One region of the Pseudomonas sp. S34 genome, then DNA from elsewhere that is predicted to be linked to it. Evidence: predicted binding sites of a transcription regulator. Region 1 holds the regulator's gene; the other holds the start of a gene.
The links. The regulator FliA, encoded in region 1, starts transcription of late flagellar genes. The targets are predictions, from matches to a motif close to CTAAAGTTTNNNNNNNNNNNGCCGNTAA.
Positions count from the first base shown of each region.

Region 1 (4,257 bases):
TCGGTGACCCACGTCGACCCTGGCCAGTCCTTGGTGCAGGCGCTGGAGCCATTGCTGCGCAAACGCGTGGTGCTGATCGATACCGCGGGCCTGCAGGCCAGCGATCCGGCGCTGCGCATGCAGCTCGAAAGTCTGGCCGGTCGCGGCATCCGTTCAAAAAATTATCTGGTTCTGGCAACCACCAGCCAGAAACAGGTTCTAACGGCCGCTTATCACAGTTACAAGCGCTGCGGGCTCGCCGGCTGCATTCTGACTAAACTGGATGAAACGGCTAGTCTGGGCGAGGTGTTGAGCCTTGCCATCAGTCATGAACTGCCGGTGGCTTACCTGACCGATGGCCCGCGGATCCCGGATGATTTGCATCTGCCGCGCCGTCATCAATTGGTCAGCCGCGCCGTGAGTGTGCAAATGCAGGAAGAACCCAGCGAAGAAGCCATGGCTGACATGTTCGCTGACATCTACCACAGCCCGACCAAGCAGGTTGGCTGAGGTAAAAATGAACAGTTTTTATACCTACATCGATGGTCTGCCATGCATTGTTCCGTTTGTGAACGCGCAGCCAGTAATGTGGCCTCCGTCTATGCAAGACAAGGTAAAGAAATAACATGGGCAGCATGCATCCCGTACAGGTGATCGCGGTGACCGGCGGCAAAGGTGGCGTCGGGAAAACTAATGTGTCAGTGAACTTGTCCCTGGCTTTGGCCGAACTTGGCCGGCGCGTCATGCTGTTGGACGCCGACCTGGGGCTGGCGAACGTCGACGTTCTGCTGGGCCTGACACCCAAACGTACCCTGGCCGACGTGATCGAAGGCCGCTGCGAACTGCGCGATGTATTGCTGCAGGGGCCCGGCGGCATCCGTATCGTTCCGGCCGCATCCGGCACTCAGAGCATGGTGCATCTGAGCCCCGCGCAACACGCCGGCCTGATCCAGGCCTTCAGTGATATCGGCGACAACCTCGACGTACTGGTGATCGACACCGCTGCGGGCATTGGTGACTCGGTAGTCAGTTTCGTCCGTGCAGCCCAGGAAGTGCTGCTGGTGGTGTGCGACGAGCCGACCTCGATCACCGATGCCTACGCCTTGATCAAGTTGCTGAACCGCGATTACGGCATGAACCGCTTCCGCGTCCTGGCCAACATGGCCCAGAGCCCGCAGGAAGGACGCAACCTGTTCGCCAAGTTGACCAAGGTCACGGATCGCTTCCTCGACGTCGCCTTACAATACGTCGGCGCGGTGCCCTACGACGAAAGCGTGCGCAAGGCCGTGCAGAAGCAGCGCGCCGTCTACGAGGCCTTCCCGCGTTCCAAGTGCTCGCTGGCGTTCAAGGCAATCGCACAAAAGGTTGATACCTGGCCGCTGCCTGCCAACCCGCGCGGGCACCTGGAGTTTTTCGTCGAGCGCCTCGTGCAGCAGACAGCAGGACCTGTTCTATGACAGCCAGCGGCTACAACCTCTACAAGAGATCGGCGCGTGATGCGCAGTACGAGCTGATCGAGCGTTACGCGCCGCTGGTTAAACGCATTGCCTACCACTTGCTGGCGCGTTTGCCGGCCAGTGTCCAGGTCGAAGACCTGATCCAGGCCGGGATGATTGGCCTGCTTGAAGTGTCGACCAAATATGACGCCGGCAAAGGCGCCAGTTTCGAGACGTACGCGGGCATACGAATCCGCGGCGCCATGCTCGATGAAGTGCGCAAGGGGGACTGGGCGCCACGTTCAGTCCACCGCAATACGCGCATGGTCAGCGATGCCATTCGCTCGATTGAAGCTAAAACCGGCCGTGACGCTAAAGATCACGAAGTTGCGGCCGAACTCCAATTGAGTCTCGACGATTACTACGGGATTTTGAACGACACCCTGGGCAGCCGGCTGTTCAGTTTCGACGACCTGTTGCAGGACGGCGAACACGAAGGGCTGCACGAGGATGGCGCGAGTGCTCATGTCGAGCCGTCACGCGACCTGGAGGATGAACGCTTCCAGGCTGCGCTGGCGGATGCGATTGCCAATTTGCCGGAGCGTGAGCGACTGGTGTTGGCGCTGTACTACGACGAAGAGTTGAATCTCAAGGAAATCGGTGAGGTCCTGGGGGTCAGCGAATCGCGGGTCAGCCAGTTACACAGCCAGTGCGCGGCCCGTTTGCGGGGGCGTTTGGGGGAGTGGCGAGCGCGCTGAAGGCAGTGTGGGGACACTGCGAACGAGGCCGGTGTGGTGTTGAACTGCGCCGGTCGCGATCTGTTGTGCTCCAGACAGTCATTGAGTGCTTTGCCGGATTGATTGAAATGGCGTGTCCAGGTGCTGGGCGCGTTTAAGACTGCTTGGAGGTCGAATTGGACAAGAACATGAAAATCCTCATCGTTGATGACTTCTCAACGATGCGGCGGATCATCAAGAACCTGCTGCGTGACCTTGGGTTCACCAACACCGTCGAGGCCGACGATGGCACTACCGCCATTCCGGTGCTCAACAGCGGAAGCATCGACTTTCTGGTAACGGACTGGAACATGCCTGGCATGACCGGTATCGATCTGCTGCGTCACGTGCGTGCCGATGAAAAGCTCAAGCACCTGCCGGTGCTGATGGTGACCGCTGAAGCCAAGCGCGAGCAGATCATCGAAGCGGCCCAGGCCGGCGTTAACGGCTATGTGGTCAAGCCCTTCACGGCCCAGGCGTTGAAAGAAAAAATCGAGAAGATTTTCGAACGCATCGGTTGATGAGTGCGCCACGGGGGAGCTATGGGCAATAACGAAACTTCATTGGGCGATTTTGAATCGACCCTGAAAAAACACGCCCTCGAATTGGTCGAGAGCCTTGAAAAAGGCAAGTTCGGCGACGCGGTGCAATTGATCCATGAGCTCAACCAGACCCGTGACCGCGGCCTGTATCAGGAAGTGGGCAAGCTCACCCGCGAACTGCATAGCGCGATCGTCAATTTCCAGATTGACCCGCACATGCCGCAGGCCGAAGAAGTGTCGCAGATCACCGACGCCACCGAGCGCCTGGGGTATGTGGTCAAGCTGACCGAGGCTGCGGCCAACCGCACCATGGATCTGGTGGAAAGTGCCACGCCGCTGGTCAATGGCCTGGCCGATGAAGCCAAGGTGTTGAGCGCGGACTGGGGGCGCTTCATGCGTCGCGAAGTCGGCGCCGAAGAGTTTCGTGAACTGGCCCGACGGGTCGACGGGTTCCTGACGCGCAGCGGCACGGACAATCGCGCGGTGTCGGGCAACCTGAACGACATCCTGCTCGCCCAGGATTACCAGGACCTCACAGGCCAGGTGATCAAGCGTGTGACCCAGTTGGTCACCGAAGTTGAAAGCAACCTGCTCAAGCTCGTGCTGATGGCCAGTCAGGTGGACCGCTTTGCGGGCATCGAACATGACCGTGAAGCGATGCTTGCTGAAAAAGATCCACAAAAACATCTCTCTCAGGGTGAAGGTCCGCAGATTCATGCCGATAAAAGAGAAGACGTTGTGTCCGGTCAGGACGATGTGGACGATTTGCTATCCAGCCTAGGGTTTTAGAATTTTAGGCATTTTAGGTTTTTAGACCTTTAGGAGCACCCCCTTAATGAGCTTCGGCGCCGATGAAGAGATCCTTCAGGATTTCCTGGTTGAGGCCGGCGAGATTCTAGAGCAACTGTCCGAGCAACTGGTCGAGCTGGAAAGCCGTCCGGATGATGCGGATTTGCTCAATGCAATTTTTCGCGGTTTTCACACTGTAAAAGGGGGCGCCGGCTTCCTCCAGCTCAACGAGCTGGTGGAGTGCTGCCACATCGCCGAGAACGTGTTCGACATCCTGCGCAAGGGTGAGCGTCGCGTCGACTCGGAACTGATGGACGTGGTTCTCGAAGCGCTGGACGCGGTGAACAGCATGTTCAGCGAAGTCCGCGAACGCAGCCCGATCACGGCTGCGACACCGGAACTGCTCGCGGCGCTGGCCCGTCTGGCCGAGCCGCAATCGGCTGACGAGGCGGCTGCCGCACCTGTCGTCGCTGTGGTCGAAGCGCCTGTGGCTGAAAGCGAGTCGGGCGATATCACCGACAATGAATTCGAACAACTGCTGGACTCGCTGAACGCCGTCAAGGCCCAGGCCGAGGCCCCGGCGGCTGTTCCAGCGCCTGCCGGCAATGCCGCTGGCAGCGACGAAATCACCGATGCCGAGTTCGAGTCGTTGCTCGATCAACTGCACGGTAAAGGCCAGTTCGCCGTTGACGCGGTGGTCCCGGCACCGGCTGCGCCAGAAGCCCCGAAAGCGAC
Region 1 is NZ_CP019398.1:1,694,198-1,698,454, forward strand. Features, by position in the region: gene flhF (flagellar biosynthesis protein FlhF) at 1-489, shown strand, start outside; gene fleN (flagellar synthesis regulator FleN) at 606-1,436, shown strand; gene fliA (RNA polymerase sigma factor FliA) at 1,433-2,173, shown strand; gene PspS34_RS07445 (chemotaxis response regulator CheY) at 2,341-2,712, shown strand; gene PspS34_RS07450 (protein phosphatase CheZ) at 2,734-3,522, shown strand; gene PspS34_RS07455 (chemotaxis protein CheA) at 3,569-4,257, shown strand, end outside.

Region 2 (4,257 bases), 1.3 Mb from region 1:
CATCGCCTGTCATACCGGCCGCCAGAGCTGCTTCTACCGCGTCTATGAGAACGGCGACTGGACAACCGTCGACCCGGTCCTGAAAGATCCGCACGCCATCTATTCCGCAGGGCACAAACATGAGTGACACTCTCACCCGCCTCGCCGAGGTACTGGAGGAGCGCAAAGGCGCCGCCGCCGACAGCTCGTATGTCGCCAGCCTGTACCACAAGGGCTTGAACAAGATTCTGGAAAAAGTCGGCGAAGAGTCGGTCGAAACCATCATCGCCGCCAAGGACGCCGCCGTCAGCGGCGACTGCAGCGATGTGATCTACGAGACCGCCGACCTGTGGTTCCACAGCATGGTCATGCTCGCCCAATTGGGGCAGCATCCACAGGCTGTACTCGATGAACTGGACCGTCGTTTCGGTCTCTCCGGACACGCCGAGAAAGCCTCGCGCCCGTCCGCCTGAATAACTATTAGAGAGGAGCAGCAGCATGGGCATTTTTGACTGGAAACACTGGGTCGTCATCCTGGTTGTCGTGGTACTGGTGTTCGGCACCAAGAAACTGAAAAACCTCGGCACTGACGTCGGCGAGTCGATCAAGGGCTTCCGCAAAGCCATGAACGACGATGAAAAACCGGCCGACCCGAACGCGACCCCGGCCCAACCGGTTCCTCCGGTTCAGCCACAGGCATCCGTGAACCAGCCGCACACCATCGACGTGCAGGCACAGAAAGTCGAAGAGCCGATCCGCAAAGACGTGTGAGCACTGACTAATGTTTGGTATCAGCTTCTCTGAACTGCTGCTCGTCGGCCTCGTCGCCCTGCTGGTGCTGGGTCCCGAGCGCTTGCCGGGCGCTGCGCGCACCGCCGGCCTGTGGGTCGGGCGCCTGAAGCGCAGCTTCAACGCAATCAAACAGGAAGTTGAACGTGAAATCGGTGCCGACGAGATTCGTCGGCAACTGCACAACGAGCACATCCTGTCGCTTGAGCAGGAGGCGCGGAAAATCTTCACGCCGACCCAGCAGGAGCCGACGCCGGTGGAACATGTGGGTACGCAGACGATTCTTGCGCCTGCCGCGGCTGTCGACCCGACACCTGCTCCGACGGCGGAACCTGCGCCTGTTGTGGCAGCGATGCCGGTTGAACCCGTTGCTCCAGCCGCCGCGCCGACAACGCCAGCGCCCAATGACACCACTTTGCCGCCGCGAGCCCCATGAGCGATCTCCCTGAAAACGACCAGCACATGCCGCTGGTTTCGCACCTCACCGAGTTGCGTACCCGTCTGCTGCGCTGCGTAGCGGCGATCTTCATCATCTTTGCCGGGCTGTTCGCCTTCACCCAGCAGATCTACACCTTCGTCTCCACGCCGCTGCGCGCGTACCTGCCCGCTGGCGCGACGATGATTGCCACTGACGTGTCGTCGCCGTTCCTGACGCCACTGAAGCTGACGATGATGGTCTCGCTGTTCCTGGCCATTCCGGTGATCCTGCACCAGATCTGGGGTTTCATCGCCCCCGGCCTGTACAAGCATGAAAAGCGCATCGCCGTGCCCTTGCTGGTCTCCAGCATCTTTCTGTTCTACGCCGGCATGGCCTTCGCCTATTTCCTGGTGTTCCCGCTGATCTTCAAGTTCTTCGCTGCCGCCACCCCGGCCGGCGTGGAAATGATGACCGACATCACCAGCTACCTCGATTTCGTCATGACGCTGTTCTTCGCCTTTGGCGTAGCGTTCGAGATTCCGGTGGCCGTGGTGCTGCTGGTGTGGATCGGCGTGGTCGATGTCAAATACCTGAAGAAAATCCGTCCGTACGTGATCATCGGCTGCTTCGTGGTCGGCATGATCCTGACACCACCGGACATCTTCTCGCAGACCCTGCTGGCCGTTCCGATGTGGCTGTTGTTCGAGATCGGCATCCTGTTCGGCAGCCTGATCAGCAAGCGCGGCGACCATCCGGAAGACCAACCGGCTGACGATCACAACGACCAGCCGCCAGCGACCCAAGCGTGAACCTGCTGCTCCTCGAAGAGGCCGATTTCATTGCGGCCGACCGCGCGATCCTGCGTGATCGCCGGTTGACCCACATGCAGGAGGTCCACCGCTGCGAAGTCGGTGACAGCATGCGCGTCGGGCGAATCGGTGGCATGATGGGTTCTGCCGAAGTGCTGCGCCTGGACGCCGACGAAGCGGAATTGCGCGTCACCCTCGACCAGCCACCACCGGCCAAGCTGCCATTGACCCTGGTATTGGCCCTGCCACGGCCCAAGATGCTGCGCAGGGTGTTCCAGACCGTGGCGGCGATGGGTGTGCCACGGGTCGTGCTGGTCAACAGCTACCGCGTCGAGAAGAGCTTCTGGCAGACCCCGTTCCTGGAGCCAGAGGCGATTCGCGAGCAGTTAATCCTCGGCCTGGAACAGGCGCGGGACAGCGTGTTGCCGGAAGTCGTGATCGAGAAGCGCTTCAAGCCCTTCGTCGAAGACCGTCTGCCCGCGATCACCGAAGGCACCCTCGGCCTGGTGGGGCATCCGGGCAATTACCCGCCCTGCCCTCGCGCACTCAGCGAACCGGTGACCCTGGCCATCGGCCCAGAGGGTGGCTGGATTCCCTACGAGATCGACCTGCTGGGCAAATCCGGCCTGCAACCGGTGCAACTGGGCGAGCGCATCCTGCGGGTCGAAACCGCCGTGACCGCGCTGCTGGCACGCCTCTTCTAAATCCCGACACAATTCCTGTGAGAGCGGGCTTGCTCGCGAATGCGGTGTATCAGTCGGCATTGAAGTGACTGGCACACCGTTTTCGCGAGCAAGCCCGCTCCCACAGGTCATCATTCGCCCGTATATCGGGCAGCGCCTACAGATTCAGGCTCCCCTGCCGATACACCCCCCATAAAACCAAATTGTGGTCCGGGGAGTTTCAGCATGTACCAATGGCTAGCCGAGAATCTGGGAAACGTCAGCGTCAAACGCAAGCTGGGGATCGGCTTCGGTCTGGTGCTACTGTTGACCCTGCTGATCACCTTCACCGGCTGGAGCGGCCTGAGCGGCGTGACCAGCCGCGGCGATAAGCTGGGGTTCATCGCCAGCCTCAACGACCTGACCAAGGACCTGCGCATTGCACGCCAGGATTACGAAATGCGTCGCGGCGAACAAGGTCCCGGCGCCGTCAACGATCTGTTGGGCAAACTCGAAAGCGGCCTGCAGACCGCCCGCGGCCTGATCGAGCAACCGGCCGATACGGCCATGGTCGAGCAACAACTGGCCGCTGTCGCCGAATACCGCCGCGCCTTCAACGACATGACCCAGGCCGGCGCCCAGCGTGAAGACGCCCGCAGCAAACTGGGCGCCACTGCCGACAATGCCGTGGCCCGCGTCGCCGAAGTGGAAAAATCCATGCTGCAAGGTGACAGCGTAGCGGCGTTCAACAGCGTGATCGACCTGAGCAAACTGATCCAGCAGGCGCGCTTCCAGGTTCGCGGCTACACCTACAGCGGCAAGAGCGAAGCCGAACAGCCAGCCCTCGACGCGATCGAAAACGCCCTGAAGAACCTCGAGAGCCTGCCGACCAAACTGCCTGAAGAACACATCGCCAACCTGCAACAGGCAACTGACTCGCTGAAGGCCTATCGCACCGCCGTCAGCCAGTTCCGCGACTCCCAGGTGGCCAGCGCCAAGGCCCTGGCACGCATGTCCACCCAAGGCGACATCCTGTTGGACATGAGCCAGAAACTCACCGTCTCGCAAACCGTCGTGCGTGACACCGACGCCGCCCATGCCAAGAACATGCTGACCCTCGCCACCGTGCTGGCCATCGCCTTCGGCCTGCTGGCCGCCTGGGCGATCACCCGACAGATCATCATTCCATTGAACCAGACCCTGATCGTGGCCCAGCGCGTCGCCAGTGGTGACCTGACCCACAACCTGACGTCGCAGCGCCGCGACGAACTCGGCCAGTTGCAGCGGGCCATGCAAAGCATGACCCAAGGGCTGCGCGAACTGATCGGCGGCATCAGCGATGGCGTCACCCAGATTGCCAGCGCCGCCGAAGAGCTGTCGGCGGTGACCGAGCAGACCAGTGCCGGGGTCAACAGCCAGAAGGTCGAGACCGATCAGGTCGCCACCGCCATGAACGAAATGGCCGCCACCGTGCAGGAAGTCGCGCGCAACGCCGAAGAGGCGTCCGAAGCCGCCGTCGCCGCCGACCAGCAAGCCCGGGAGGGCGACAAAGTCGTCGGCGAAGCCATCGCCCAGATCGAACGCCTGGCCGCGGAAGTCG
Region 2 is NZ_CP019398.1:398,676-402,932, reverse strand. Features, by position in the region: gene hisI (phosphoribosyl-AMP cyclohydrolase) at 1-127, shown strand, start outside; gene PspS34_RS01760 (phosphoribosyl-ATP diphosphatase) at 120-452, shown strand; gene PspS34_RS01755 (twin-arginine translocase TatA/TatE family subunit) at 478-750, shown strand; gene tatB (Sec-independent protein translocase protein TatB) at 761-1,204, shown strand; gene tatC (twin-arginine translocase subunit TatC) at 1,201-1,995, shown strand; gene PspS34_RS01740 (16S rRNA (uracil(1498)-N(3))-methyltransferase) at 1,992-2,699, shown strand; gene PspS34_RS01735 (methyl-accepting chemotaxis protein) at 2,904-4,257, shown strand, end outside.
Region 2: a site for FliA is predicted at 2,836-2,863, ahead of PspS34_RS01735 (methyl-accepting chemotaxis protein). Genes of this name have one in related genera too.